Pelosinus fermentans DSM 17108: one gene and its partner. The protein of the gene in region 1 binds, or shares a complex with, the protein of each later gene. Links are inferred from orthologs where the notes say so. Each region holds a gene or a part of one and is shown on either strand. Other genes may lie near its edges. The genes, in order: rplI and rpmG.

Evidence for each region.
Region 2: rplI (region 1) and rpmG share a complex: the UniProt entries of both Bacillus subtilis proteins name them as parts of the 50S ribosomal subunit. The link is inferred for Pelosinus fermentans DSM 17108 from one-to-one orthologs.

Annotation. Positions count from the first base shown.
Region 1 is NZ_AKVN02000001.1:111,008-127,232, reverse strand. Bases 12,241-15,239 are described here. They hold rplI (50S ribosomal protein L9), read left to right. Parts: upstream 12,241-13,516; coding sequence 13,517-13,963; downstream 13,964-15,239. Other genes in these bases: lonC (Lon family ATP-dependent protease), read left to right, coding at 14,027-15,239; FR7_RS00535 (DHH family phosphoesterase), read left to right, coding at 12,241-13,545. Also shown: FR7_RS00615 (branched-chain amino acid ABC transporter permease), read left to right, coding at 210-1,103; FR7_RS00610 (branched-chain amino acid ABC transporter permease), read left to right, coding at 1,116-2,075; FR7_RS00605 (ABC transporter ATP-binding protein), read left to right, coding at 2,053-2,820; FR7_RS00600 (ABC transporter ATP-binding protein), read left to right, coding at 2,820-3,524; FR7_RS00595 (CBS domain-containing protein), read left to right, coding at 3,663-4,310; FR7_RS00590 (cation diffusion facilitator family transporter), read left to right, coding at 4,657-5,565; FR7_RS00585 (hypothetical protein), read right to left, coding at 5,625-6,338; FR7_RS00580 (mechanosensitive ion channel family protein), read left to right, coding at 6,521-7,357; FR7_RS00575 (DUF951 domain-containing protein), read left to right, coding at 7,354-7,560; FR7_RS00570 (hypothetical protein), read left to right, coding at 7,563-7,751; redox-regulated ATPase YchF, read left to right, coding at 7,833-8,939; rpsF (30S ribosomal protein S6), read left to right, coding at 9,100-9,384; FR7_RS00555 (single-stranded DNA-binding protein), read left to right, coding at 9,403-9,816; rpsR (30S ribosomal protein S18), read left to right, coding at 9,832-10,062; FR7_RS00545 (MazG-like family protein), read left to right, coding at 10,213-10,530; FR7_RS00540 (YybS family protein), read left to right, coding at 10,535-11,497; and 3 more genes. UniProt on the Bacillus subtilis protein: Binds to the 23S rRNA.
Region 2 is NZ_AKVN02000001.1:4,173,137-4,189,107, reverse strand. The notes cover bases 11,638-14,382. They hold rpmG (50S ribosomal protein L33), read left to right. Parts: upstream 11,638-12,807; coding sequence 12,808-12,957; downstream 12,958-14,382. Other genes in these bases: rplK (50S ribosomal protein L11), read left to right, coding at 13,972-14,382; nusG (transcription termination/antitermination protein NusG), read left to right, coding at 13,352-13,882; secE (preprotein translocase subunit SecE), read left to right, coding at 13,099-13,314; tuf (elongation factor Tu), read left to right, coding at 11,638-12,416. Also shown: cysE (serine O-acetyltransferase), read left to right, coding at 1-98; cysS (cysteine--tRNA ligase), read left to right, coding at 79-1,524; FR7_RS19360 (Mini-ribonuclease 3), read left to right, coding at 1,521-2,021; thyX (FAD-dependent thymidylate synthase), read left to right, coding at 2,018-2,704; 23S rRNA (guanosine(2251)-2'-O)-methyltransferase RlmB, read left to right, coding at 2,977-3,729; FR7_RS19345 (VanW family protein), read left to right, coding at 3,726-5,090; FR7_RS19340 (NYN domain-containing protein), read left to right, coding at 5,204-5,719; RNA polymerase sporulation sigma factor SigH, read left to right, coding at 5,863-6,600; pfp (diphosphate--fructose-6-phosphate 1-phosphotransferase), read left to right, coding at 6,969-8,228; FR7_RS19325 (undecaprenyl-diphosphate phosphatase), read left to right, coding at 8,537-9,334; more of tuf, read left to right, coding at 11,214-11,637; more of rplK, read left to right, coding at 14,383-14,397; rplA (50S ribosomal protein L1), read left to right, coding at 14,598-15,299; rplJ (50S ribosomal protein L10), read left to right, coding at 15,528-15,971.

The DNA of each region.
Region 1 (16,225 bases):
AAAATATCCAGATGCTAGTCCTTACGAGCATTTGAGCGAGACGTACAAAGACGTATGTTTAGTGAAAACGCACAGGGACAATAAAGGTATATGGGAATTTTGAAATAGACTCTATTAGACTTTATTGCAGTTGTTTCTCCCGTGTGAAAAATATAGGGAAAAGGCATCGCTTTAGCCCTTAGAAATAAAAAAATGTAGGAGGCGAAATCATGGATTTCTCGATTACTCAGCAATTTTTACAGCAATTAATAAATGGTATATCTCTTGGCAGCATTTATGCACTCATTGCTTTAGGTTATACAATGGTGTATGGAATTATTAAGTTGATTAATTTTGCGCATGGTGATATTTATATGGTAGGCGCTTATGTAGCGTTTTTTGCCACAACGACGCTTAAACTTTCTTTTTTCCCAGCGCTAATTGTGTCCATGGTAGTGGCTGCCATAGTTGGAATGACAATTGAGCGGTTGGCCTACCGCCCACTGCGAAAGGCACCTAGAATTGCGATATTGATTACGGCAATTGGTGTATCTTTATTATTAGAATATGGCGGGATGCTTCTTGTTACACCGCAACCGAGAACGTTTCCAGCGCTATTCGATTCTCAAGTCTATACCTTTGGCAATATTGTAGTGAATAGTCAGCAGGTAATTATATTGGCAATATCCGTAGTGTTAATGGTTATTTTAACTTTTGTTGTACAACGTACCAAAATCGGTAAGGCGATGCGTGCTGTATCTTTTGATACCGATGCGGCTCGATTAATGGGTATTGATGTTGACCGTGTTATCTCCATGACCTTTGCAATTGGTTCTGCATTAGCGGCCGCAGCAGGCATGCTAGTCGGTGTATATTATAATTCAATTGATCCTTTAATGGGCATTATGCCAGGTCTTAAAGCATTCGTAGCTGCTGTTTTGGGTGGCATTGGAGTGATTCCAGGGGCGATGCTTGGTGGTATTATAATGGGCGTTATTGAAGCTATGGTGAGTGGCTTTATTTCATCCACTTTCCGTGATGCTGCAGCGTTTGCCATTTTAATTATTATTTTACTGTTTAAGCCTTCTGGCTTATTGGGTAAAAACGTTCGTGAGAAAGTGTAGGTGGCAAATAATATGGGAAAAAATAAGAAGGAATTGCTGTCGTTAGTGGCATGTATAGCATTGTATGCTGTTGTGCAAAGCTTGATTATGTTAGATGTTATTGGACCGTTTTGGGAGCTGAATTTAATTTTAATCTGTATTAATGTGATTCTGGCGGTAAGCTTAAATCTTATTAATGGTTTTACAGGTCAGTTTTCTATCGGTCACGCAGGATTTATGGCGGTGGGAGCTTATCTCGGCGCTGTACTCACTGTTAAACTGCAATTGCCTTTTATTGTTGCTATTTTAGGTGGAGCAGCAGCTGCTGGTTTCTTAGGATTTGTAATTGGTTTACCAACATTGCGTTTAGATGGCGATTATCTTGCCATTGCCACCTTAGGCTTAGGAGAAATCATCCGAATTACCATTTTGAATATTCCTTATGTAGGCGGCGCATCTGGTTTTATGGGTATACCTCGTTTTAGTAACTTTACGTGGGTATTCTTTGCCACTGTTTTCACGGTATTCTTTATTAGAAATTTCATTAACTCTACCCATGGCCGAGCGTGTATTTCGATTCGAGAGAATCAAATTGCAGCTGAGGCAATGGGAATTGATACTACAAAATATAAAGTAATGGCTTTCACGATTGGTGCTGCTTTTGCTGGTGTAGCAGGAACCCTATTCTCTCATTACTTTTATATCGCTCACCCTGCATCCTTTACTTTTATGAAGTCTTTTGATATTTTGACCATTGTAGTATTGGGTGGTTTAGGTAGTATTAGTGGATCGATTACTGCGGCTATATTATTGACTTTTGTTTCTGCAGCTTTAGCTAGCTATCCTGAGTGGCGTATGATTATTTATTCATTAATGCTGATTGTATTAATGTTGTATCGGCCCCAAGGATTATTTGGCAATAAGGAAATCAGCCTTAAAATCTTTGGCCGTTTGATGGGAGGTAATAAGCGTGGCAATACTCAAGGCAACTAAACTTTCCAAAGTATTTGGCGGACTTAAGGCCGTATCCGATTTTTCCATCGAGCTTGGCAAAGGCGAGTTAATTGGATTGATTGGTCCTAATGGAGCAGGAAAAACAACCGCCTTTAACTTACTGACGGGTGTATATCAACCGACAACTGGTGAAATTGATTTTGATGATAAAAGCATTCTTGGACTTAAACCTTTTCAGATCACTCAAAAAGGGGTAGCCAGAACCTTCCAAAATATTCGCCTCTTTTCTGAACTATCCGTGTTAGATAATGTTAAGATCGCGTATCATTTTCATGTGAAATACGGAATATTAGAATCTGTTTTGCGTATGGGCAGATACCATCAAGAAGAAAAAGAGATTGAAGAAAGAGCGATCAAGCTATTAGAAATTTTTAAATTAGGCGATAAAAAAGATGAAATTGCTAAAAACTTACCTTATGGTGAGCAGCGGCGTTTGGAAATTGCCAGAGCACTAGCGGCTCAGCCTAAATTATTATTATTAGATGAACCTGCGGCTGGCATGAATCCTCAGGAAACTCAGCAACTAATGCAAATGATAAAATGGATAAAAGACGAATTTGATTTAACTATTTTATTAATAGAACATGACATGCAATTGGTTATGAATGTGTGTGAACGTATTTATGTATTAGAATACGGCAGTATAATCGCTCAAGGAACACCTGAGGAAATCAAGAATAACCCACGGGTTATTGAGGCCTACCTCGGAGAGGAGGTTGAATAATGTTAAAAATCGAGAATATTGATGTATATTATGGTGCGATACATGCCTTAAAAGGTATTAGTGCAGAGGTAAATGAAGGGGAAATTGTTACCTTGATTGGTGCGAATGGTGCTGGTAAAAGTACTATTTTACGTACGATTTCCGGATTGTTAAAACCGAAAGCAGGTCAAATTAATTTTGAAGGAAAGAGTATTGCTGGCGTAGTTGCTCAAGATATTGTAAAGCTTGGCATTTCTCAAGTACCGGAAGGCCGAAGGGTTTTTGCGAATATGTCTGTTCTAGAAAATCTAGAGTTAGGTGCTTATATCCGTAATGACAAAAAAGGGATTCAGGAAGATATGGAGAATGTCTTTGTAAAGTTCCCTCGCTTGTCGGAACGGCGCAGTCAATTAGCCGGTACGTTGTCAGGCGGTGAGCAGCAGATGTTGGCTATGGGGCGTGCCTTAATGAGCCGTCCACGGCTATTGCTCTTGGATGAGCCATCTATGGGTCTTGCACCATTGCTGGTAAAAGAAATTTTTTCTATTATTAAAGAAATTAATGCTAGCGGGACTACGGTTTTGCTGGTAGAACAAAATGCTCATATGGCATTATCCATTGCCCATAGAGCTTATGTACTGGAAACAGGACGTATCACTCTTTCCGGCGATGCGAAAGAGTTGGCTGCAAGTGAAGAAATACGTAAAGCCTATTTGGGTGGTTAATCAATAAGACGCACTAAAGATAGTAATGACAGTGTTATGAAAGACAAAAGGTGAATTCCTAAATTGTATTGTTCATAATTTCTGACATGGAATCTTTAGTGCGTTTTCTTTAATAAAAAATCAACGGAGATGATGAAAATGTTTGTAGAAAGCAGGATGACAGCTAACCCAATTACAATCAGTTCGACTACAACAATTGCTGATGCATCGGAGATTATGCGTAATAATAAATTTCGCCGTCTTCCAGTGGTTGAGGGTGGAAAATTAGTTGGTATTGTAACAGACAGAGATCTTCGTGCGGTATCGGCATCGCCAGCAACTGCTCTTTCTATTTTTGAACTTAATTACTTATTGGCAAAGATGAAAATTAAGGATATCATGCAAAAAGAAGTGATTAGCATTAATACCGGGGCTACAGTGGAAGAAGCTGCAATTTTAATGTACAACCACCGCATTGGCGGTTTGGTAGTAGTAGATGAGCAAGGAACAGTCGCCGGCATCATTACGGAAACGGATATTTTTAAAAGTTTTGTTGATATTATGGGTCTAGTGGATGGGAAGACTCGTCTCACCCTTGATGTGACTGATAAAATTGGATTGCTTCATGAAATTTCAGAGGTATTTCTGGCAATGAATATCAATATTACCAGTATGGTTAGTTATGCCTTACCCGATGGAAAAATTGAGATGATTATACGGGCCGATATTATTGATACGGAAGAATTAGAAAAGGTCCTTGCTGCTAAAGGATACCCCATTAGCCACGTGGTACATATTAAGTCATGAGTTAAGCCTGCCTGTCATGTTCTTTAGCAATCGATCCTTAAAGATATTTACAAGTAATTTCCCAATGTGGTACTATATAGAATATAATGCTAGGAACAGGCGGCCATTATGGCGCAGCCGGGCGGAAAGCAGCAGGTATGTATGAATGCCTGCGGGACCTTAGAGAGAGGGCCTGCAGGCTTTTTTGTTATGTCATCTTATTATAAGGCACATGGGTCATTTATGGGCTTGTAGCACCTGCTTAAAATGAGCTGAAATTGGTACCTTTTATAGGTCGTATGAATAGTGTAGGCTATTGAAGGTTATAACAAAGAATAGAGCTGCTGAGCAAAAGGTAGGAGGTAGTATGATTGGATATGTGGATAGTAATTTAAAGGAGCGTACTGCTAGGCTGTCCGTTATTTCTAATACGGTTTTGGTTGTATTGAAATTGATCGTGGGATTTTATACTGGGGCCGTCAGTATTATTTCAGAAGCTGCTCACTCTGGCTTTGATCTACTTGCATCTGTGATTGCCTTTTATGCGGTCCGCAAAGCGGATACCCCTCCTGATGACAATCATGCCTATGGTCATGGCAAATTTGAAAATTTATCAGGCGCCATCGAAGCGATATTGATTATCGGGGCAGCAATATGGATTGTATATGAAGCCGGGAGTAAAATGAATTCCGCTGTGGTTCCAGGTTTTTTAGAATATGGTATTGCTATTATGATCATTTCAATTGCTATTAATTACTGGGTATCAGAAAGACTATTTAAGGTGGCGAAACAGACTGGTTCTCATGCCTTAGAAGCAGATGGCTTGCATCTGCGGGCGGATATATGGACTTCTGTTGGAGTGTTGGTAGGATTGGTGATTATTCATGTAACTGGTCTTGCCTGGCTTGATCCTGTGATTGCAATCATTGTAGCTGGCATTGTGTTTAAAGCTGGTTATGGCATGACAAAGAAGAGTCTATATGAGTTAACGGATATTAGCTTGCCGGAACATGAAGAACAGATGATCATTGATATCATTCAAAGTCATAAGGAGGTCATTTCCTTTCATCAGCTCCGCACCCGGCGTTCCGGCAGTTGGCGTTTAATTGATATGCATCTCATTTTGTACAAAGATATGCATTTAAATGAGGCTCACGATATCTGTGATCAGATTGAAGCTGAAATAAAGCAAAAGCTAGGTTCCTGCGATGTGGTCATCCATCTGGAGCCATGTGATCATCTTAAAGAACTAGGGGCATGTCCTCTTGATGAATAGAAAAATAAGCAAGAATCATTTGGGATTCTTGCTTATTTTTTTTGTCAATTTCCTTTGAACTACTTTTTTTTATTATGAAACGTATATAAATGCTTGCAACGGACACGACTTTCACGTTCAGTGTCAAATTTCTCCGAGCTGCCACTATCGACGGAGGCCTCTTTGCTTTCTGAAGGGGCAGGATTTGCTGAGGAAGCAGATGGAGTTTCCGGGGCTGCTTCTTCATCGGTTCGTGCACTAAAGGTATTGATTAATTGCTGCAGGGCAACAGCTTGAACTTCTTCGATATCTGAGTTTGACGACGGTTCTGGAGCAGGTGGCTCAGGAGCTCCTTCTGGTCTGGGGCAGAGAACTTCCTTGTCTGGAAGGCAGGAGCCCCGATGATGGCAACACTCCAGGAGACGCCGTAAGGCCTCCATCTCAACGACCTGCTCGGCTGTGTGAAAAGGAACATCTGTTGTAGGAGACTTATTGGCTAATAACCGGAATAAATCCACTGGCGCACAAGAAATCTTCAAAAAATCGCTGCTAAAAGCTACTTTGCAGCAGAGTAATTCAAGGAAGATATCGATCAATGTTCCAGTGTTATCAGCACGCCTTACTGCCCGCTCGAAGACTTCAGGACAAATTTCTGGTGTACGATGAATTTCTTCAGAGGCACCTACAAGCAGACGATACGAAGCTACTAAAGAAGAAAGATTAGGAATAACTGCGTTTATATCAGCCAATATCAGGTCAATAATAGGTTGAGGATTTTGATTAGTATCTGACATGATAGTCGCCTCACTTTAGCGTTGGTGCAACATTATATGCCGGAGGCAGTGCATTTGCTCTTCTTTATTTAAGAAAGACTTAAGTAGAAGGATTTTTTCATAATCACGTATAATATATATGCAATTATAGAAAGCTGGAAATGATCATGAAAAGTAAAATGATGATCGTGAAAGGAAACTGAATGATGACCATGTTGCTCACGCCGGAATTTTTATTAGCAGCGGCTAATAAAATAGTACGTCTTTTAGCTATTTTATTAGGGTCAGCGCTTATATTGCATCTATTCTCCCTCATGGTAAATAAAATGTTTATCCCTAAAGTTGGCATTAGTACCTTTTCTTTTGATGAAAGACGTGCTAGAACAGTAGGGGGAATGCTGCAAAGCATTATTCGATATTTTATTTATTTTATTACAATCCTCATGGTGCTGCAAGAATTCCATATTGATACCACTTCACTTGTCGCTGGAGCTGGTATTATAGGATTGGCTCTTGGTGTTGGCTCTCAGAGTTTGATCCGGGATTTTGTGACTGGTTTTTTCATTGTATTGGAAAATCAGTTTGCTGTCGGGGATTACATTGTCAGTGGTGATATGGCAGGTACTGTGGAAGACATTGGTTTGCGGGTAACGAAATTGCGGGATGGCAATGGTGTGCTGCATATTATTCCCCATGGGGCAATATCTAGGATTAGTAATTATACAAGAGGCCATATGCAGGCTATAGTCAATATACCTGTTGCTTATGAGGCTGATTTGGATAAGGTGCTTCTATTATTAAACGAGGCCTGTGTCTTGGTAGGCAAAGAGCTGGAAGAGGTCTTAGAGGGACCGAACGTATTAGGTGTAGTAGACCTTGGTGCTCAGATGCTAATGGTACGTATCGTAGCGAAGACTGTGCCTTTGCAGCAAGGAAAGGTGGAAAATGCTCTTCGTTACACAGTAAAACGGTTATTTAATGAAGCGAAGATTCCCCAGCCCGTGATAGATATTAGTAAAAGGCAAGAAGGTGTTAGATGATGGTACGTTATGAAATTGGTGATATTGTAAGAATGAAGAAGAACCATCCTTGTGGAGCCGCTCTGTGGGAAATTACACGGACAGGAATTGATTTTGGTTTGAAATGTCAAGGCTGCGGGCGTTTTGTCCTGGTGCCACGCGTAAAGTTTGAAAAAGGTGTAAAAGAAATCGTAACACGCAAAGGTACGCAAGAGGAGGGATAAATGTGAAGTATCAGTTTATTGTAGGAGGCATGACCTTGGTGACGGGGATTGTACTCATTGCAATGGGAACCGATTTTGGTAATAAAATCAATCTAACAGTGGGTGTTATCATAGGCTCTATTATGTTGTTATTAGGTACGGCAAGATTGAAGAATGCCATTGCTTATCGCCGTGAACATGGAGAAGAGTAAAGTGCCTGCTTGAAAATAGGGGAAGAATCATCTACAATAAGACATGCTAAAAAGAAATTGTAAGTAAGGTGGAATAGATGAATGAGCACAAATTTAGAAGTGGGTATTGTTGGTTTGCCGAATGTAGGTAAAAGTACATTGTTTAATGCGATTACAAAAGCAGGTGCAGAAGCTGCTAATTATCCTTTTTGCACAATAGAGCCAAATGTGGGTGTCGTAGATGTTCCGGATGAGCGATTACCCCATTTGGTGGAAATGTATAAAACAAAACGCTGTATCCCGACAGCAATGCGTTTTGTTGATATTGCTGGATTGGTGAAAGGTGCGTCTAAAGGAGAAGGCTTAGGCAATAAGTTTTTAGCTCACATTCGCCAAGTAGATGCGGTCGCTCAAGTGGTACGCTGTTTTGAAGATGAAAATATCACTCACGTTGAGGGAGCATTAAACCCTTTGCGGGATATTGAGATCATTAATACAGAACTATGCCTAGCTGATTTAGACACATTAGAGAAGCGTATGGAGCGTGTTCAGAAGCTAATCAAAACTGGTGATAAGAAAGCACCAAACGAAATGGCGGTACTGGTAAAAATTAAAGAACTTTTAGAGCAAGCCTTGCCTGCACGGCGCGTTGATATGACAGAAGATGAAGCTGGACTCATTGGTGATCTAAACTTGATGACGTTAAAACCGGTATTGTTTATTGCTAATGTTAGCGAAGACGAAGTAGCCAATGCGGAAGATAATGAGTATGTTAAAATTGTGAAAAAATATGCAGTAGAAGAAGGCGCAGAAGTCATTGCAGTATCGGCCAAGGTTGAGTCAGAAATTGCTGAACTTCCAGCGGAGGACGCTAAGGAGTTTTTAGCAGAGCTTGGTCTAAAAGAGTCAGGATTGGATAAACTCATTAAAGCATCCTATAAACTTTTAGGTTTAGTGACGTTCTTAACGGCTGGTGAGCAGGAAGTACGTGCTTGGACAATAAAGAAAGGTACAAAAGCACCTCAGGCCGGAGGCAAGATTCATTCTGATATTGAGCGTGGCTTTATTCGTGCAGAAATTGTCTCCTATAATGATCTTGTGCTGACAGGCAGCTCCAATGCAGCTCGTGAAAAGGGATTGGTTCGGTTGGAAGGTAAAGAATATATTATGCAAGATGGGGATGTTACGTACTTTAGATTTAATGTATAATATTTCTTTTAATATATTATAGTTGCATTTGTATTGCTATTAATGATATAATGTGTCAGTCTAGGGTAGCCTAGAGAGGTTTGAGAAAATGTTTATAAATGTTTACAAACCTTCCCTGCTCCCACAAGGGAGCCATTAGTCCACAGGAGGAGGTGATTTCGTGAGAAAGTACGAAGTCATGTTTATTGTTAAACCGTTGGAAGAAGAAGCGACAAATGCGGTAATTACCAAATTTGAAAATCTGATTAATAACAACGGTGGTCAAGTAGAAAAAATTGACCGTTGGGGCAAAAAGCGTTTGGCTTATATAGTAAAAGACTTTACTGAAGGTTTTTACTGCCTGACTACTTTTACAGCTGTACCAGCGACGATTCTTGAGCTTGATCGTATAATGAAGATTACTGAAGATATTTTGAAATTTATGATTATTAAAGTAGACGAATAGACCAGGGGGAATTAAACCATGAATAAGGTTATAATAGTCGGTCGTTTGACTCGTGATCCGGAAGTTCGATATACACAGACTGGTAAGGCAGTAGCATCTTTCAGTGTAGCAGTTGATACCGGTTATGGTGAGAATAAGCGAGCTGATTTTATTCCTGTAGTAGTATGGGATAAGCTGGCCGAAGTTTGTGGCAACAATCTTACCAAGGGTCGTCGTGTACTAGTTGAAGGACGTTTGCAAATTCGTGATTATGAGAAAGATGGACAAAAACGGCGTGCAGCTGATGTCGTAGCCCAAAATATTGAATTTTTGGATACGAAGCAACAAGCTGTAAGCGGTGGCAGTACTGCTGCTAGTCCTGCAAAATCATCCGGATATGATGTCAGTTCCTTTGGTACAGAGGTCTTCCCTGAAGAAGAGATTCCATTTTAAAGGGAGGTATTATCAGTGAAACGTGAAAGAGGAAGAAAACCTAAGAAAAAGATTTGCAGTTTCTGCGTGGATAAAGTAGAAACGATCGATTATAAAGAAGTTGGTAAAATCCGTCGTTACACTACGGAACGCGGCAAAATATTGCCTCGCCGTATTTCTGGTAACTGCGCAAAACATCAACGTAGTGTTACTTTGGCGATAAAACGTGCACGTATTGTTGCATTGTTGCCATTCACAGCAGAATAAAACAAAAGAGAGGTTACGTAACCTCTCTTTTATTTTATTCTGCTAAGAATGGATCATCGTAACTTCTTATCTGGGATATACTTTATGATAAAGCAGGAAACAGACTATTGATTTGCGAATACTATATCAGATATAGTAAAAAGGGGGGGAGTGGCTGTTTTGTTTTCGAATGAGTCGGATATTTTACGCAAAATGCGTTTGATAGAGTGGCTAAAGGCAGAGTTGATTACCCATATTGGTCAACTATACCAAGCCATGGCAAAGAATAGTGAACAGGCGATTGCTGAAGGATTGGCTGCCGTAGTCGTTTCTTGCTATATTTTAGGAAGACGACTGGGGATTAGCTTTGAATCATTAGATAAGTCGGTTTTAATGCAAGTAGAGCAAGATATAAAAAAAGAACGAGAAGTGGAGAAATGGTTTGGTGACTCTAGTGAGTACCAGCGTCATCTCCGCCAAAAGGGGTGAATGAATGAGACAGACACGGCTCAGGCCTATGGTAGAGGGTGGGATATTATCAGGGATTGCCATACTATTTGCCTTGATTAGTGCTTATCTTCCTCTGATTGGACCTTTTGTTAATTTAATGTGGCCCGTGCCCATTATTTTATTAGGTGTTCGTCATGGCTATAAGTGGAGCATTATGGCGACAGTTGTTTCTGGTGTTATGATCGCCATGTTAATGCATCCGCTGCATTCTCTTAGTGTGGTTGTTGGATTTGGTTTAATTGGTATTGTGTTAGGCTATGCCTTTCGTATGAATTTTAGTGCTGTTAAAACCATGTTGTGGGGAACGGCTGCTTCTTTGGTTTCTAAAGCTGCATTATTGACGATCAGCGCATTGGTACTCGGTGTGAATCCTCTTACTATGCAAACTGATGTAATGAATAATGCTGTAGCCCAGGCCATTGAAGTATACCGGGACTTTGGTATGGCAGAGCAGGAACTGGCTAAGATGTCTGAGTCTATGAAGTCCATGATTGAATTAATGAAGATTATATTACCGGCAGGTTTTATTATGGCGTCGGTACTTGATACGTGGCTAAATTTTCTGATTGCCAAAACGGTATTAAGAAAGCTGGGGCATAATGTTCCTAACTTTCCAGCATTTAAAGAATGGTCCTTGCCATATCACATTGTGTACCTTTTTGCATTAGCCTTAGTCATGATCTATTGGGGTAACAGCAGGGAAATCAGCTTGTTGACTCAGGTTGGCATGAATCTTCAAGTGATCACGAGTACCCTTATTTTAGTGCAAGGTTTGGCGTTATTTAACTACTTTGCCGATAAATACAATTTGTCAAAAATGATTAAAGGACTTATACTGTTCTTGATATTGACAAATGGTTTTTTTGCGCAGATCTTGATAGTTGCGGGTGCAATTGATATGGTTATGGATTATCGACGTTTGCGAGGGCCTCAATCCAAAGAGTAAAGAATGGATGTGTGAGATTAGCCTTCAAGGAGGAGTTGTTTATGCCGCAAGGTCCGTCTTTTTGGTTTGATACAAGAATTTATCTTGCTGTTGCCACAGCTTTATTAGTGGTGATTGTTTTTTATAATCCCTATGTAGCAGTATTAGGTGCAATTTTGTTAGGCTCTTTGTATTTATATGGGCGCGAGCGCCACAAAGAGCGGCAGAAGGCGTTGGACAGCTACTTATATACGATGAGTAACTGCATTGAAGAGGGAGCATCCTACGCGTTGAAAAGTTTGCCTTTGGTTATGATGATCATTGACAAAGAGGGAAAATTGTATTGGCATAATGATGTTCTTAGTGACTGGTTTGGTGATGAGGTCGTACTAGGAGAGTCAATTATGGATATTTGTCCCGAATTTCCTTTGGATAAGGTATGGGGCAAATCCGGTCGGGAAGTATTTTCGACAGAGGATAAATATTATGATGTGATTCATGAGCCGGTAATTCATAAAATGGATCATGAAGAGTTAACGATTGCTTATATTAGTGATATTACAGCCAGTGAAACAGTAAGAGCTGAATGTGTAAATTCTGTACCGGTTATGGCTTACATCCAAATTGATAATTATGATGATGTATTGCAAGGATTGAGTGAAGGTCAGCGAACGTCTGTAGTCGCAGAAGTCAATAAGCTTCTCGCAGAATGGGTGGCAGAGAATGAGGCTGTATTAAAGAAATATGCAGACGACATGTATCTTGCGGTGCTTAACCGGCAGAACTTAAATAAATGCCTGCAGGAGAAGTTTGACATTCTTGATCGGGTACGTGCCATTCATATTGGCAATAAAATTCCCGTGACCTTAAGTATGGGAGTTGCAGCTGATGAAGATTCTGTAGCTATATTGGGAGAACGGGCCCAAGCCGGTCTGGATTTGGCATTAGGCCGAGGCGGCGATCAGGTGGCTGTTCATGTAGGAGGCAAGCTGCAATTTTATGGAGGCAAAGCAAAGGCTGTAGAAAAAAATACAAGAGTTAAGGCACGGATTGTAGCCCAGGCATTGCGGGAGATTATTGATGATGCGGATATGGTTCTGGTCATGGGTCATACCAATGAGGATTTTGACAGCTTAGGTGCTGCTATAGGCGTGGGTATTATGGCTCGCCATTTAGGAAAAGAATTGCACATCGTCGTTAGCCAGCCAGGGGTTTCATTAAGTAAGCTGCAGGAAATCTTGGCCGATTATGAAGAATATCAAGATTTATTTATCACATCAGCTCAGGCGATGCCGCTGATCACGCCCCAAACCTTACTCTTTGTAGTGGATGTTCATCATCCAGAATTATCTGCAGCACCAGAATTATTAAGTAAAGTCGATCGGGTGGTTGTCATTGATCACCATCGCCGCTCTGAAAAATTCATTGCAAATCCGCTATTAGTATACCTTGAACCATCAGCGTCTTCTACTTGTGAATTGGTTACAGAACTGCTGATGTACTTTGATGATTACCTAGAGTTTAATAAAATGGATGCCACGGCCTTGTATGCTGGCATTGTTGTTGATACGAAGCAGTTTTCGGTACAAAGTGGAGTGCGTACCTTTGATGCCGCAGCCTATTTAAGGCGTTCAGGAGCTGATCCGGCTTTAGTTCGTCAAATGTTCCGTTTAGACTTTGAGACCGTTAAGTCACGGGCTGAAATTTTGAATCAGGCAATCATGTTACCTGGCGGTGTAGTTGTAGCAGGTTGTCCCGATAATATAAAAAATGCTCAAATTGTAGCAGCCCAAGTTGCTGATATGCTGCTGGGAGTAGAAGGAGTACAAATCAGCTTTGTATTGTTCTTTCTTGAAGATGGCGGCATCGGCGTTAGCGCACGATCCAACGGAGCTTTCAACGTACAAGTTATTATGGAAGAGCTGGGCGGCGGCGGACACCAGACAGTAGCTGGTGCTCAGGTTAAAAAAGGTACTATGGAGGAAGTAAAGCGCCAAGTGATAGAACTGAGCGCAAAATATATAGAGGAGAGTGCAGAAAATGAAAGTAATTCTACAGCAAGAGGTTAAAAAATTAGGCAAAAAAGGCGATATTATAGAGGTTTCAGAAGGCTATGCTCGGAATTATTTATTAGCGCAGAAATTAGCGATACCTGCAACTGCTTCGAATGTCAATCAGGCAAGTCAGCAAAAGGCATCAGAAGAACGCAAGCAGCAAAGAGCACTGGATGAAGCCAATCTGTTAGCAGCGCAAATGTCCAAAGTCGAAGTAACCATTGGTGTGAAAATGGGCGAAGGCGGCAAATTATTTGGTTCTGTTGCGAGTAAAGATATTGCCGATGCTCTTTATGCTCAACATAAAATCGAAATGGATAAACGCAAAATTGATTTGAAAGATGCGATCAAAGCATTAGGTACATACCCTGTATCCATTAAACTGCACCCTGAGATTAGTGCTAAGATACAGGTACACATTATTGCTAAATAGCAAGAGCATTGGTTATGTATGCTTTTGCTGTCCTCTAACGGGGATTATAGAAAGGACTATTATATGAAAAACTTTTTTAACAAATTTATTCCTAGACGGCCGTTGCCTAGCAGGGCAAGGGTCAATGAACAGCTGAAGCACCAAACAACAGCATTATATGAAATGTATGCAGGTATTTTTGGTCCAGATAAAGTGGTGCTAAAAGCTGTAAAACTAGATGCTTTATCTTTAATGAATTCTGAAAACACAGGTGAGCGAGTATTAGCGCTGCAAAAGCTGGTATTTGAAGATCCAACCATGGAAAAAATACCTACATTGCAAGAGATACCGGCAATTTTAGTTGCGATTGAAGAAGAGATAGCTAGTTTAATGGCTCGTCGGTCCCTGGAAGATCGGTTAGAAAAGAAGATTAATGATAAGATGGAAGAACGCCATCAAGAGTATGTAAGAGAAATTAAAATGCAGGTTCTCAAAGAGGAAGAAAACAATGTTGAGAATCCTCAAACCTTAAAAAAATATGCCATGCTGGAAGTGTTAGAGCAGAAAAAGCTGACTAAGTCAGCTATGGAGATCACTCGTCCAGAAACATTAGGGGAAATTGTAGGGCAAGAAAGAGCTGTAGATGCCCTTCGTTCTAAATTGGCATCACCCTATCCTCAGCATCTGATTCTTTATGGTCCGCCGGGGGTTGGTAAAACAACGGCTGCCCGCTTAGTATTAGAAGCGGCAAAGGCGCTTAAATTTACGCCATTTGCACAAGAGGCTCCTTTTATCGAGGTGGACGGAACCACATTGCGGTGGGATTCCCGAGGGATGACCAACCCTCTTTTGGGTTCTGTTCATGATCCTATTTACCAAGGAGCGCGGCGAGATTTAGCTGAGACGGGTGTGCCAGAACCGAAGCCAGGCTTAGCTACAGATGCTCATGGTGGTATTTTATTTATTGATGAAATTGGTGAAATGGATGCAATGCTACAAAATAAGCTGCTAAAGGTATTAGAAGACAAGCGAGTATCTTTTGAATCCGCCTATTATGATCCTTCTGATCCGAATGTTCCCAAGTACATTAGAAAGCTTTTTGAAGATGGTGCGCCCGCCGATTTTATTCTGATTGGTGCGACCACAAGAGATGCGTCGGAAATTAATCCTGCGATACGGTCACGCTGTGCTGAAATTTACTTCGAGCCTTTGACGCCAAAGCATATAGAAGAAATTGTTTATAATGCGGCAGTCAAATTAGATGTGGCTTTAGAATCTGATGTAGCTGCTTTGATTAGTGAATATACCATTGAAGGCCGTAAGGCTGTTAATATCTTATCCGATGCCTTTGGTATCGCTTTATATCGGTCCAGTGATCAGGAAAAGGTCGTCATTACTCATGAGGATGTATATAAAGTAGTACAGGTTAGCCGTCTAACTCCTTTTGTAAATCTTAAGGCGGCTAATATTGGTGAAGTTGGTAAAGTCTTTGGTCTGGGTGTGGCTGGTTATCTTGGTTCTGTATTAGAAATTGAAGCTGTATCCTTTGCAGCAGGAGAAAAGGGTAAGGGACGTATGCGCTTTAATGATACAGCGGGCAGTATGGCGAAAGATTCGGTCTTTAATGCTGCGGCTGTAGTCAGAAAGATAACAGGTGAAGATTTAGGCAACTATGACATTCACATCAACATTATTGGCGGCGGACGCATTGATGGTCCTTCCGCTGGGACGGGCATTTTGGCGGCAATTATTTCTGCTATTACCGAGCGTCCCATTCGCCAGGATGTTGCAGTGACAGGTGAAATTTCCATTCAGGGTAAAGTGAAGGCTGTCGGTGGTGTCTTTGAGAAAGCCTATGGTGCTAAGCAGGCCGGTATTACGACTATGATTATTCCGAAAGAAAATGAAAAAGATATTCCCCAAGGGCATTTGGGCTTAGAAATCTGTCCTGTAGATAACGTAGAAGAAGCACTAGCCATTCTATTGTCTGATACAGAGCAAAAAAGTGCATAGCAAGATGGGGAGGAGGCAAGCTGATTGTTAGATAGAATACCACCACAAAATATGGAAGCTGAGCAGGCAGTACTTGGCGCCATGCTGATTGAGCGGGAGGCAATTTCTAAGGTTGCTGAGTTATTGCGGCCGGAAGATTGTTATCGCGAAGCTCATCGCTTAATCTATAATGCTATGCTGGAACTTTTTAATAAAAATGATGCAGTGGATATGGTTACTGTTATTGAGTTTCTGCGCAAAGAAGACAAGCTGGAAGCAGCGGGCGGGATT
Region 2 (15,971 bases), 4.1 Mb from region 1 along the record:
AAATGCTGCAGTGTTTGCAGCATCATATGTTTAAAATGGAAGAACGAATCAATCTTTTAGAAGAGGAGCTAAGGAAAAATGGCATTAAAAGTATATAATACGATGACTAGGCAAAAAGAAGAGTTCATACCTCATGAGGCTGGCAAAGTTAAGATGTACGTCTGTGGGGTAACGCCTTATAATCATCCGCATATTGGGAATGCCAGACCTTTTATTACTTGGGATGTAATTAAACGCTATCTTGAGCACTGTAGATACGAAGTCTTTCATGTGCAAAACTTTACAGATGTTGATGATAAAATCATTAAAGCAGCCAATACCGAAGGTGTGACTTGGGATGTGATTGCTAACCGTTATATTGCCTCTTATTTTGAAGTAATGGATAAATTAAACATTCGACGGGCTGATATCTATCCAACGGTATCCGATCATATGACAGAAATTATTAACATTGTTGAAGGTTTAGTGGCAAAAGGCTATGCTTATATTGTTGACGGTGACGTATATTACAGTGTTGAAAAATTTAATGACTATGGGAAATTGAGCGGTCGAGACATTGAAGATATGAAAGCTGGTGCCAGAGTGGATGTAGATGAGCGCAAACACCATCCTATGGACTTTGCCTTATGGAAAAGTGCTAAGCCTGGTGAGCCAGCCTGGGAGAGCCCTTGGGGAAAGGGACGACCAGGCTGGCACATTGAATGTACGGCAATGTCTCTAAAATATTTGGGAAATAGTTTTGATTTTCATGGCGGTGGCAGTGATTTGATTTTTCCTCACCATGAGAATGAGATTGCCCAGTCAGAAGCCTTTGTGGAAGAAAGCCAGCCTTTCGTCCGCTATTGGCTTCATAATGGTTTTATTACCGTAAATGAAGAAAAGATGAGTAAGTCGTTAGGAAATTTCTTTTTAGTAAAAGATATTTTAGAGCATTACTCTCCGGAAGTATTACGCTTTTTTGTTCTGTCCACACATTATCGCAGCCCTCTTGATTTTAGTGATGAGCGTTTATCAGAAGCACAGCGTAGTTTAGAGCGGTTACGTACTGCTGTGGAAAATGTGCTGCAATTGGGAAAAATGCCAGATGCTGCGAATGAAAATAAAGCTGATGAATTGGTAAAAGTGGCAAGGCAGGCAGAAGAAGATTTCTGTAAAGCTATGGATGATGATTTTAATACGGCGCTAGCCATTAGTGTAATGTTTGGTTTAGCTAAGGAAATTAATGTATATTATAATGGTGTGATTGCTGGAAAAGTACAGCACACTGCTAAAGGCTATACTGCTCTTCGCGAAACTTATTTTATGATGGCAAATATTATAGGAATATTTGTACAGGAGCAGACGGGTAAAGTGGATGACAGTCAAGAACTGGTAGAACAATTAATGGATATTATCATCGAGATTCGGCAGCATGCTAGGCAGAATAAGGATTGGGCGACAGCCGATAAAGTTCGTGATAGCCTAGGGGCAGTGGGAATTGTTTTAGAAGATTCTCCTCAAGGCGTTAGGTGGAAAAAACGATGAAATTTGATCAGTTCCAATTTTTGCTGAATAATGCATTTCAAGAAAACGAGGGGGAGGGACCTCCCCCTATAAAATATCAAAATGTACCTGTGGAACGTTTACATCCGTTGGTTCTTGCTTATGTGGGTGATGCATATTTTACACTCTATGTGCGTACAACATTGCTGGCTTATGAGCAAAATAAAGTACGGGTGTTACATACCCTCGACTCTAAAATTGTATCAGCCACCATGCAGGCGGTAGCGTATCAGTCCTTGGAAAATCAGCTAACTGAGCAGGAAATGAGTATTGTCAAACGAGGACGGAATGCGAAATCAACTGTTCCCAAAAGTGCTACTGTTGCCGAATATCGTAATAGTACAGGCTTTGAAGCGTTGTTAGGTTATTTATATTTAGGAAAAAATTACGAGCGTTTGTCAGAACTTGTGGAAAAAGCATTTGCTGTTATTGCCCGGGAAATGACAAAGACTGCTAAGAATAGTGGGGAAAAGAAATGAAAGTAAAATTGATATCTCATACTCCTGAACCAGAGCGAATGGTAGCAATGTCGGCAAGACTTTGCTATTCACCAGTTGGGGCAGAGGAATTAGTGGAAAATATGTCTAGTGCCCAGGTAGAGAAATTGGTAAGTAAGATTGTCGAAATGGAACATTTATCCACATTGGAACATGTAAGTTTTACCTTTGCAATTGAAGGCGTATCCCGGGTATTAACTCATCAGCTGGTTCGTCATCGTATTGCCTCTTATTCGCAGCAATCTCAGCGGTATGTTAGTGAACATGATTTTGAATACATTATGCCTCCTGCTGTAGCGGCGAATGAACTTGCTAAAGCAAAGTTTGAAGAGCTGATGGGGACGATTCAAAGTACATATAATGAATTGGTAGAATTAGGTGTTCATAAGGAAGATGCAAGATATTGTTTAGCGAATGCTGCGGAAACTAAAATTGTAGTAACGATGAATGCTAGAACCTTACTGCATTTTTTTGAATTGCGCTGCTGCGCAAGAGCACAGTGGGAAATTAGAAGTTTAGCAGAACTTATGCTCAGGGAAGTAAAAAAAATTGCTCCGCTGCTTTTTAAAAAAGCAGGCCCAACTTGTATAACAAGCAATTACTGTGGTGAAGGTGAGCTAACTTGTGGTCGCTTAGCAGCTATGAAAGGTAGTGCTAAAAAATAATTTTTAAAATGGAAATGAACCACAAAGACACAATACCGCTGTCGCGGTACACAAAGGAACTAACAGATGTACATCCCTTTGTGTTCTTTTTGCGTCTTTGTGGTTTATTTTGTATCCAGCCAGACCGTTGCCATATAGGTGGGTGTATAGAAGCAGGATTTTTTGCTTCCATGGTGTAATTTAGTCTATGAGAAAATGATCGTTACACATACCTGGCAGCAAATAAGGGAAAAATAGATGTCGTAAAATGAATAAATGAAAGGGGATATATAATGGCCGAATTAGAAGAGTTTATTATGGGACGTAATAGTGTGATGGAGGCCTTAAAAAGTGGTCGTCCGATCAATAAAATATTCGTGGCAAAAGGAGAAAGACAGGGATCGATTCGTGAAGTGATTGCCTTGGCTCGTGAGAGACGGCTTATCATACAAGAGGTAGAAATGAATAAGTTAGACGGGATGACAGACGGACAAAAGCATCAGGGTATCGTAGCGAGTATACCACCTGTAGCTTATGCGGAACTGGATGATATCTTAGCCAAAGCAACAGCACCTGACCAAACTCCTTTTCTTGTTCTTTTGGATGAGTTAGAAGATCCTCATAATGTAGGAGCTATTTTACGTACATCGGATGCGGCGGGAGTACATGGCGTACTGATGCCGAAAAGGCGCAGCTGTCCTTTATCAAGTACGGTAGCTAAAACCTCGGCTGGTGCAGTAGAATATGTACCAGTAGCAAGAATTGGCAATGTTTCGCAAACCTTGGAAGAATTAAAAAAAGCAGGAATGTGGATCGTCGGGGCTGATATGGATGGAGAAAAAAATTACTATGAAACAGACTTGACAGGACCTATTGTTGTAGTTGTTGGCAATGAGGGCAAGGGGATGGGACGTTTGACAAAAGAACATTGTGATTTTGTAGTTCGAATTCCCATGCTTGGTAAAATTAGTTCTTTAAACGCCTCCGTTGCCTGTTCCTTACTTTTATATGAGGTTGTCAGACAGCGGGAGATGAAAAATAAGTGAAGAAAACGTGGTTAGGAATGACCGCGCTGGGGATTTTGGTCGTAGTTATTATCCTTTTTTCTTGGTATCCTAAGGTATATAAAGGTGTAATACTAGAAGGCGTGGATATTGGCGGATATAGTCGGGAAGAGGTAGTTCAATTATTGTCTTCATGGCAAACTCAGTATCATAAGAAATCAATTGTAGTGCAGTATGGTGATATAAAATCAAATGTGGATGCTGAAAATATTGACTTGGGCATTGATGCGAATGCTACATTGGATCAAGTTTGGAATTATGGACGGCGTGGGTCTTGGTGGGAAAGAATACAAAATATTAAGACTGGCTGGGAAAAGGGCTATCCTATATCTCTGACCATCAAGTATAATGAAGACAAGCTAGAGAGTCTAATCCAGCAATGGAAAGATGCGATTGATCGTCCGCCTCGCAATGCGGTTATCAATTTATGGACCGGGACACTTGTTCCTCATGAACTAGGATATGCTTTGGATTGTGATGCTTTGCGTCCACTGATTCTAGATGCATTCAAAACAGCGAATCGCTCTGAGATAACCTTGCCTGTGAAAGTAATCCAACCGAAAGTAACCATGGAAGATATTACAAATGCAGGTATGAAGGAAATCTTAAGCAGTTATACGACAACTTTTAATAGTGGAGATGCCAACCGTACAGACAATATCAAATTAGCTGCTTTGAATACCAATGGAACCATTGTATATCCTGGAAAGATTTTTTCTTTTAATGAAATAGTAGGGCCACGAGAAAAAGAGAATGGATTTAAAGAAGCGCTAGAAATTGTTGATGGTGAATTTGTTCCAGGCATTGGCGGAGGAATATGCCAAGTTTCTTCTACGCTGTATAATGCTGTTCTTTTAGCAAATTTGAAAATTGTTGAAAGATCCAATCATTCGAAGCCTCTTAGCTATGTACCCTTAGGTCGGGATGCTACAGTTGCATATGGTGCACTGGATTTTCAGTTTATGAATAATACTAAAGAACCCTTACTGATTCTGGCAGAAGTAGAGGATAATAAATTGGTAGTTGGAATTTTGGGGCCGCATCCTTTAGTGGAGAAGGTAGAAATTCAACATGAGAGTCAGAAAACAATTCCGCCGATCATTGTCAAGAAAGATGATGATAATTTATATTTGGGAGAAACACTGGTAGAGCAAGAAGGAAGACCGGGTTATTCATTAACAACTCTCAGAGTCGTATGGTCAAAGGGACGGCAGATTTCCAAAGAAGTATTGTCAAAAGATGTATATTTGGGAGAGGATACGATAGTCAAAGTAGGCAAGAAGAAGCCTCCTACCGCAGATAAAGCTGATAAGAAGCAAATTAGTGTCTTGCCAAAGTTGTGAATTAGAAAGATACGTTGGATAAACTAAGAAGATTTAACTTTGGTAAGACACTGCCATATGGACTAGTAAATACAGTTAAAATGCAGTTTAGGCAAAGGCTATGGGAGATTTTTATGAAAAATATTCTATTGGTTGATGGGTATAATGTAATTCATGCTTGGCCGGAATTAAGTGCTCGCAAAGATAATTTGGAAGATGCTCGGGATAAATTAATTGATATGATGGCCAGTTATGGTGCCTTTCAAGATTTGGCAGTTACGATTATTTTTGATGCAAATGCAGTAAGCGGCGCTGCAGTATTTGAGAATCTTATTGGACACGTATCTGTCATCTATACGCAAGAGGGTGAAACTGCCGATAGTCATATTGAAAGAATGGCATATGATATGGTGCGGCAGCGAAAGCTGGTGTATGTGGTTACCTCCGATTGGGTGGAACAAATGGTTATATTAGGAGCTGGAGCATATCGCATTTCCGCCAGGGAACTTTTACAAGATGTGAAGAAAGTGAATAAGCTAATCAAAGACGGTTTTAGTGAGTCGCAGCTTACCTACAGACGGCATGAATTAGAGAGTCGTTTAAATAGTGATGTGGTTCAACGTTTACATGAACTGCGTAAACGGGTGTAGTTGGACAAGTTAAGCTTGACGAAATAGAGAGCTGTGAGGTATAATTTGCTTTGAAGTGGCATGTACACATAACTTAGAGCACTAATCCTTTAGTGCATTTTCTTTTTGTGAATGTGTGGCAAATTGAAAGTGGGGGCGATGCGATGCGTTTTAATACTCAATGCGATTTGTATGGCTCATTTGAAAATATGAGTGACGAAGAAATTGTGCTTGATGCAAAAGAAAGTGATAATACAATCGCACTCGACTACTTGATTAACAAGTATCGCAATTTCGTTCGGGCGAAAGCTAGGTCATATTTTTTGATTGGCGCTGACCGCGAAGATATTATCCAAGAAGGAATGATTGGATTATATAAGGCTATTCGTGATTTTCGTACTGATAAGCTTTCTTCTTTTCGCGCTTTTGCTGAACTCTGTGTGACGCGCCAGATCATTACGGCGATAAAAACAGCTACCAGACAAAAGCACATACCTTTGAATTCATATGTATCTTTAAATAAACCGATTTACGATGAAGATTCAGATAGAACGTTGTTAGATGTATTATCAGGTTCTAAAATATCCGATCCTGAGGAATTGGTCATTAGTAGAGAAGAATTTATTGATATTGAAGAGAAAATGGGAGAAATCTTAAGCGATCTTGAGTGGAAGGTACTTATGGCTTATCTTGATGGAAAGTCCTATCAGGAAATAGCTGTAGAATTGGATCGCCATGTCAAGTCAATTGATAATGCTCTTCAACGCGTAAAACGTAAATTGGAGAGATACTTGGACAACCGTGGAGATGACAGTGATATTCAAGATATGTACAAAGGTCTTGCGGGATTTGGTAAAGAAACCCAAGGATTGACTGGTTATGGGGACAAAAACAATGATTAAAATCTATAAGAAAAACGTAGCCTAAAGCTTTGTTTTTTCTATTTATGGAATACCTAAGCTTGTTTCATTCTGCATATAAAAATGAAATATTGTGACCTGATAGATTTGGCCTAGGCCAAATCTTTTTTATGTGCAAAAAATATAGTGAACTGCAAAGATTGCGATTTAAATTGTTTTACTTTTTAAAAAGGAATTTTATTACAGACGTAGAAATCTAAAAAGTGAGAAAATTAAGAAAACAAAAACCGGTGAATTTTGTAGAGATAGGAGGAATCCTATGAATGCATGAATAGGATGAATACTTTACTTAATCTAGACATAAAGTTCTAAAGGTAAAAATAATAATTATGAATTTACGGAGGGACAGTATGTTAGAAACAAAAAAAACGATAGCAATTTTGTGTGGTGGTGGCCCGGCGCCTGGCATGAATAGTGTAATTAGTGCAGTCACCATTGAAGCCATAAAAAATGGATGGAATGTGATGGGAATCTATGAAGGTTACACTCATTTGTGTAATGGGGAGAAACATGTAGTGTCCTTAACCATCGACATGGTTAGCCGGATACATCTTGATGGCGGCAGCATATTAGGAACAGCCAGAGTCAATCCGACTAAGAGTGAAGCTCATTTGCGAAATGTAGTAAATACATTAATTGAAATGGGTGTTACCCATTTAGTAACCATTGGAGGGGATGATACTGCATATTCAGCTTGCAAGGTAGCGGAATATGCCAGAAGGGTGCTGGAGATTGACCTTCTGGTAGTGCATGTACCAAAAACGATTGACAATGATTTACCGCTGCCAGAGGGGATTCCTACTTTTGGTTTTGAAACAGCCCGGGCGTTAGGGAGTCAGCTGGTTACAAATTTAATGGAAGATGCGAAAACTACAAACCGCTGGTATTTTGCTATAGCCATGGGGCGTACAGCCGGACATTTATCCTTAGGCATAGGAAAGAGTTCGGGTGCTACACTGACGATTATTCCAGAAGAATTTGGGGATAAAACCATTCGATTACAGATGCTGGTTGATATTTTAGTTGGCTCCATTATTAAACGACTAGCAGGGAAACGCAATTATGGTGTGGCTGTTATTGCTGAAGGATTGGTGGAGAAAATAGCAGTGGAAGATCTAAAGGAGCTGGATTGTACATGTTTTGATGATCATGGACATATTCGCTATACGGAGTTGAATTTTCCTGAACTGCTAAAGCAGGCAGTCGTGAAAAATCTTGCCGATTTAGGGTTGAAAATGACTATTGTTGGTAAAGAAATCGGATATGAATTGCGTTGTGCTTCTCCTAATGCATTTGATATCGAATATACGCGTGATTTAGGATTTGCTGCCTTTGAATTCTTAAAGAATAATGGGACAGACGCTCTGATTACCATTCAAAATAATGAAATTGTACCGATTCCTTTTGAGGGAATACTGGATATGAGAACAAAGAAAACGCAGGTTCGTATGGTAAATGTACAATCTGTTCAATATCGAATTGCTCGAGAATATATGATTCGCTTGGAAAAGGATGACTTATATTCTCAAGCAGACTTGAAAAAAATGGCATTAACAATTAATGTAGATCCTGATGATTTTGTGAAGCGATTTGCATATTTGTTAGATTAATTGTAAAGAATGAGGATAAATAGGGAAGGGATTTGTAGATCCCTTTCTTTTTTTGTAGTATCAGAATAAGTTTTTTGGAGCAAAAGCCCGGAACCGCGAAGGCGCGAAGATAATAGGTCGAGAGAATATGTTTACTTCGTGTTCTTCCTATTCTTCGCGTCTTCGCGGTTCAAAAGGTCTTATTTTTAAAGGATATGAAGTATTTCTTGTGCTTTTAGAAACCTTTTTTAACAAAAAGGGTGTGTTTTGCATTAATTATGCGATATAATAAAATTTATGGTTATTTTAATAAATGAGGATGTGGTGGAATGAATGAAAATTTAATTGCTGTGATAATTGGTATTGTGGAAGGTGTGACAGAGTATCTGCCCGTTTCTTCTACTGGACATATGATTTTAGCAGGAAGTATGTTGGGGTTTGAGGGAGAAAAGGCTAGTGTTTTTGAAGTATTTATTCAGCTAGGTGCTATTTTATCGGTGCTTTTCTTATATCAAGAGAAATTTTCTCGTATGTTAAAACCGCAGCAGTTAAACGTTTATGGCAATGGATTGTCCATTAAACATGTTTTGGCTGGCGTTGTTCCAGTTATGGGCATTGCATATTTATTGCACAAGCCAATTAAAGAATATTTATTTTCTCCTTATACAGTTATTATTGGCTTAGTTGTAGGAGGCATCTTTATGTTATTTGCTGAGAAAGTCGCAAAGCGCCCTGTAACTACGGATGTTGATAAAATAACAATGCAGCAAGCTTTCTTTGTAGGGCTGTTTCAAGTGCTGGCGTTATGGCCTGGTTTTTCTCGTTCGGGTTCTACTATTTCTGGAGGACTTCTTCTGGGGCTAAGCCGTGGTGCTGCTGCTGAATTTTCCTTTATTATCGCTGTCCCTCTAATGGCGGTAGCCTGTATATATGATTTATTAAAAGTTTGGGATACGTTGAACATAGCTGATATACAAATGTTTTCCATTGGATTTGCAGTTGCTTTTGTTGTAGCCTACATATCAATTGTTTGGTTTATTAAATTTCTAAATAAGTCTACCTTGGCTTCTTTTGCTTACTATCGCTTTGTGGTAGCTGCCATATCCTATTATTATTTTTTCTTGTAAAGTGGCAATGGTGAGAATTGGATTGCCTTTCTTATAAGGAAAAACATTGACAAGAGAGTAGAAATGTAATATATTATTTAAGCAGTAGTTGACAGGTGGAAATAACAAAGAAAAACACTATTTACAAAAGAGAAAAAGTGTGATATAATTTAATCTTGTCAAAGGAAATGCTGGAATAGCTCAACTGGTAGAGCACCTCACTTGTAATGAGGATGTTGCGGGTTCAAGTCCTGTTTCCAGCTCCATTTTATTTAACTTCATTTAAGATAGGGTGTTGATAGATGTTCAGATGCAAGGCGCGACGAGGGGCACGAGTGAAGGCGTACTGAAGTACGTTGAACGAGTGAACAGAGGAGCAACGAAGTAGATGGGCGTTTAGCGACAACCGATACCTTAAAAATGGATGGGTTCCCGAGTGGCTAAAGGGAGCAGACTGTAAATCTGCCGGCTCCGCCTTCGCTGGTTCGAATCCAGCTCCATCCACCAATTTATCATTAATGTTTAGTGACAGTCGTTGTATTGAATATCGCGGGATGGAGCAGTTGGTAGCTCGTCGGGCTCATAACCCGAAGGTCACAGGTTCGAGTCCTGTTCCCGCAACCAATTTAAGCAGCGAACCAAAGGTTCATGAGCAGAGTGAGTGAAAACTTTGTGTGAGTCGCTTAGTTAGCACCGCAGTGCTAACATCAAAAATCTTTGTTTTTATATCGCGGGGTGGAGCAGTTGGTAGCTCGTCGGGCTCATAACCCGAAGGTCACAGGTTCGAGTCCTGTCCCCGCAACCAATGTTTATTACTGCTTTAAATCGAAAGATGTAAAGCAGATTTATATGCTGGTGTAGCTCAGTCGGTAGAGCGTATCCTTGGTAAGGATAAGGCCACCGGTTCAATCCCGGTCACTAGCTCCATTTGCTCGAAGTGCAGTATTTTTAACATGGCGGTGTAGCTCAGCTGGCTAGAGCATGCGGTTCATACCCGCAGGGTCCGGGGTTCAAATCCCTGCGCCGCCACCAAAAAAGTTATTGACATAACAATTTGATTGTTGTATAATTATAAATGTCGCTAAGGGAAACTGTGTGACATGAAAGATGCTGGAATAGCTCAACTGGTAGAGCACCTCACTTGTAATGAGGATGTTGCGGGTTCAAGTCCTGTTTCCAGCTCCATTTTATTTCTTTCATCAAAATGGATGGGTTCCCGAGTGGCTAAAGGGAGCAGACTGTAAATCTGCCGGCTCCGCCTTCGCTGGTTCGAATCCAGCCCCATCCACCATTTAAATTAAATACAAGATTATTAAATAATGTATATTACTGAATATCGCGGGGTGGAGCAGTTGGTAGCTCGTCGGGCTCATAACCCGAAGGTCACAGGTTCGAGTCCTGTCCCCGCAACCAATGTTTATTACTGCTTTAGATTGAAAGATGTAAAGCGTTTATATGCTGGTGTAGCTCAGTCGGTAGAGCGTATCCTTGGTAAGGATAAGGCCACCGGTTCAATCCCGGTCACTAGCTCCATTTATAGTGCTGGTCTAATAGTAGATATGCAAAATGGAAAAGTGGCTAAAAAAATATGGCGGTGTAGCTCAGCTGGCTAGAGCATGCGGTTCATACCCGCAGGGTCCGGGGTTCAAATCCCTGCGCCGCCACCAAACAAAGAATATAAAACTTCGCTTTAGTGCGAAGTTTTTTTGTTATTTAGCAGGAATTTTGATAAAATAATAGAATATTGTAGCTTGGTAAAATAAATGATGCAGTAAGGTTTCTTAAACAAGAGATTTTGTTTGCACTACATAAAAGACGCAGACAAAAGACTAGTGGTTTGGGTTTAGAATTAAGACAGGCCCTATTTCATAGCTCTGTAATAATTTAAGGGGGAATTATAATGGCAAAGAAAAAGTTTGAAAGAAATAAACCACATATTAACATTGGAACAATTGGTCACGTGGATCATGGTAAGACTTCCTTAACAGCTGCAATTACCATGACTCTTTCGAAACATGGTGGCGGAGAATTCATGGCATATGACATGATTGATAAAGCTCCAGAAGAAAGAGAACGCGGTATTACGATTAATACAGCTCACGTAGAGTATGAAACTGAAAAACGTCACTATGCTCACGTTGACTGCCCGGGCCATGCTGATTATGTAAAAAACATGATCACTGGTGCTGCTCAAATGGATGGAGCGATTCTAGTAGTAAGTGCTGCTGATGGCCCTATGCCGCAAACTCGTGAACATATTCTATTGTCTCGTCAAGTAGGCGTACCTTCCATGGTAGTGTTCTTGAACAAAGCAGACTTGGTTGATGATGATGAATTAATCGAATTGGTTGAAATGGAAGTTCGTGAACTTCTGTCCAGCTATGAATTCCCTGGTGATGATATTCCTGTAGTTTGTGGTTCCGCTGTACAGGCGCTTAACTGCGGTTGTGCAAGTCGCGAATGCAAATGGTGCGGAAAAATATTTGATCTGATGGATAAAGTAGATGAGTACATTCCAACTCCAGTACGTGCAACAGACAAACCTTTCTTGATGCCTGTTGAAGACGTGTTCACGATTACTGGTCGTGGTACAGTTGCGACTGGTCGTGTGGAACGTGGTGAAATCAAAGTTGGTGACAACATTGAAATCGTTGGTATGACTGAAAAACCTAGAACTGTAGTAGTAACTGGGGTAGAAATGTTCCGTAAACTCTTAGATTCTGCAGTAGCAGGAGATAACATTGGTGCACTTCTTCGTGGTGTTGAACGTAAAGATATCGAACGCGGTCAAGTATTGGCTAAACCAGGTTCTATCATTCAACATACGAAGTACAAAGCAGAAGTATATGTACTGTCTAAAGAAGAAGGCGGTCGTCATACTCCGTTCTTTACCAACTATCGTCCACAATTCTACTTCCGTACAACAGACGTTACTGGTGTAGTAAGTCTGCCAGAAGGTGTAGAAATGGTTATGCCTGGTGACAACATTCAAATGTCAATTGAGCTTATCACTCCAATTGCACTTGAAGAAGGACTTCGTTTCGCGATTCGCGAAGGTGGCCGTACTGTTGGCGCTGGCGTAGTAACTGCGATTGAAGCATAATTGCAAATTTTTTTAGGTGAGAAAATATAAAATTTTATGAACCACAAAGGCGCAATGCCGCCGTGCGGCACACAAAGGAGAACACACAAAAGAAATTATAAATAAATTCCTTTGTGTCCTTTGCGTCTTTGTGGTTCAAATATTTTTCTTAGCGATTGAAAGATGAAAAATTCTTTACCTTGACAGATTACAAATAAACGTATAAAATTTCTATAAATGGATATAGCTATAAGACAGGGGCTTTCCCTGTTTTATTTTATTGTCTTGATATCATAATATTTTCCATGAGTATGGTAAGTATCTGGTATTGACAGGCTGATGTAAGTGTGCTAGATTATATTAGTGGCATTACGAGATGATGTCATATTTACAGGTAAGAGAGGTGTACAGGATGCGCAATGCGGTAACGTTAGCTTGTACTGATTGCAAGCAACGTAATTATCAAACCAATAAAAACAAGAAAAATGACCCAGATAGATTAGAATTCAATAAGTATTGCAAGTTTTGCAAAAAACATACTTTACACAAAGAAACGAAATAATTGTAATTTCGTAAGTAGGGGTGTAGCTCAATTGGTAGAGTAGCGGTCTCCAAAACCGTTGGTTGCGGGTTCGATTCCTGCCGCCCCTGCCAGTTGGTCTTTAATGCTTGAATTAGCAGTACAAGACAGGGATGTGAAAAAATGGTTGCCCAAGAAACAACAGTTCAAACGAGTCCTTCTCGTTGGAAAAAGTTTTTTCGTGAAGTGAAAGCTGAATTAAAAAAAGTATCTTGGCCTACCAAACAAGAGCTTATCTCTAATACAGGAGTGGTATTTGTTGCTGTATTAGTGATTGCGGGTTTGATATGGGCAATTGATGCTGTGTTTGCTCAAATATTACATTTGATTATCAAGTAGGCTAAGGGGGTGGGGGCGTATAGGCGTCCCTGAAGCAATGGAATCTGAAAAAAATTGGTATGTAATCCATACATATTCTGGCTATGAAAACAAAGTAAAGGCTAATCTGGAACGCAAAGTCCATTCTATGGGTATGGAAGATGAAATCTTTCGAATTGTAGTACCGATGGAAGATGAAGTTGAAATGAAAGATGGCAAGAAAAAAATTACCAAGAAAAAAGTTTTCCCTGGATATGTTCTGGTAGAAATGATTGTCAATGACAAATCATGGTATGTTGTGCGCAACACGCCAGGTGTTACAGGTTTTGTTGGCTCTGGTACTAAACCTATCCCGCTTACTGATGCCGAAGTGAAAAACATTTTAAAATCCATGGGCATTGAAGAGCTTAAGCCGAAGTTAAATATTGAAGTTGCTCAAGTAATTCGTATTACTTCTGGAGCCTTCGAGAATTGGACAGCCAAGGTGCTTGAAATTTACCAAGACCGTAGCAAACTGAAAGTGCTTGTTGATATGTTTGGACGGGAGACACCGGTGGAATTAGATTTTTCTCAAGTTGAGAAAGTTTAAATAAAGTTTAATTTGAAACTTTATGAACTTAAGTGGGAGGGTACTATACCCGCAAAACCACATTATGCATATAAGGAGGTGTAAGTAAAATGGCTAAGAAAGTTATAAAACTTGTAAAGTTGCAAGTTCCTGCTGGTAAAGCAACTCCGGCGCCTCCAGTCGGCCCTGCGCTCGGTCAAGCTGGCGTGAATATTATGGCGTTTGTTAAGGACTTTAACGAAAGAACCGCTGCGCAAGCTGGTTTGATTATTCCGGTAGAAATTACCGTGTTCGAAGATAGATCCTTTACTTTCATTACCAAAACTCCTCCAGCTCCTATTCTTCTTAAGAAAGCTGCTGGTATTGAGACTGCATCAGGCGAACCAAACAAGAAAAAAGTTGCTAAAGTATCTCGTGACAAAGTTCGCGAAATTGCTGAAGCAAAAATGAAAGATCTTAACGCTGCTTCTGTAGAAGCTGCTATGCGTATGATCGAAGGTACTGCCCGTAGCATGGGTATTGACATCATTGATTAGTCTTTGGCTTTTCTAAATTGCCAAAGACTGGTTTAAAGCTGCCAGATGCTAGGCACGACGAGGACGTGACCTACGACGTACTGACGTACGTCGTAGGGAACGCCCACAGGAGCAACGACGCAGATGGTAGGTTTAAGACAGTCGGATGTTAGTGTGGGAGGATTTTCCGTTAAACCACAATCGTAAAGGAGTTTTTTAATATGCCAAAACATGGTAAGAAATACGAAGAAGCTGCGAAACTGATTGAAGCAAATAAGTTATATGAAACTGAAGAAGCCATAGAACTTGCTAAAAAAACAGCTAGCGCTAAATTTGATGAAACAATCGAAGTTGCGATTAAATTAGGGGTTGACCCTAAACATGCTGATCAGCAAGTACGTGGAGCGGTAGTATTGCCTCACGGTACTGGTAAAACCAAAACTGTTTTGGTTTTTGCTAAAGGTGAGAAAGCAAAAGAAGCAGAAGCTGCTGGTGCTGACTTTGTTGGCGCTGAAGATATCGTAGCAAAAATTCAGGGTGGATGGACTGAGTTTGATGTAGCAGTTGCTACTCCTGATATGATGGGTACTGTTGGTCGTTTAGGTAAAGTATTAGGCCCTAAAGGTTTAATGCCGAATCCTAAAGTTGGTACAGTTACTTTAGATGTTGCTCGTGCGATTAGTGAAATAAAAGCAGGTAAAATCGAGTATCGTACTGATAAAGCTGGTAATATTCATGCACCAATCGGTAAAATATCATTTGACAATGAAAAAATTATCGAAAATTTTCAAGCGTTGGTTGACATCTTGAATAAGGTAAAACCAGCTGCTGCTAAAGGACAATACATGCGTAGTGTTACTATAAGTACTACAATGGGTCCTGGTGTAAAAGTAAATCCACTTAAAGTTTCTGGCAAGAAATAATTAATTGTAAGTAAGAAGTGACAGTATAATCTTTGATCTAATGCAACTGAATAATAAATTTGGCTGTAGACAGCAGGTATCCGTAATGAACTAAGTGAGATGTGAATCTTTCTCATGTTCGCCTGCCGAGGTCGGGGATTATACTATAGCTTTTGCTATTAGCGACCTCCGGCTTATTATGCCGAGAGGTCGTTTTGTTTTGTAATCTTGTAAAGGAGGTGGATTTTAGTGGCTGTAACATCAGAAAAAATATCAGTCGTTTCCGAACTGAAAGGTAAACTTTCTGTAACAAAAGGTGCGGTATTGACAAACTACCGTGGTCTTACTGTGGCACAAGACACTCAACTTCGTCGTAAATTACGTGAAGCTGGCGTGGAATACCGTGTAGTAAAAAATACGATGACACGGATTGCTGCTAAGGAAATCGGAATTGAAGGGTTGGACGTTTATCTTGAAGGTCCAACTGCAATTGCGATTTCTGAAACAGACCCCGTTGCTCCAGCACGTGTAATTTCTGACTTTGTAAAAGAGCATAAATTAAAAACATTGGAAGTAAAAGCTGGTTTGTTAGATGGTAAGGTTATTGATGCAGAAGGTGTAAAAGCTTTGGCAAGCCTACCAACTCGCGAAGTGCTTATTGCTCAAGTTTTGGCTGGTATGCAAACTCCAATT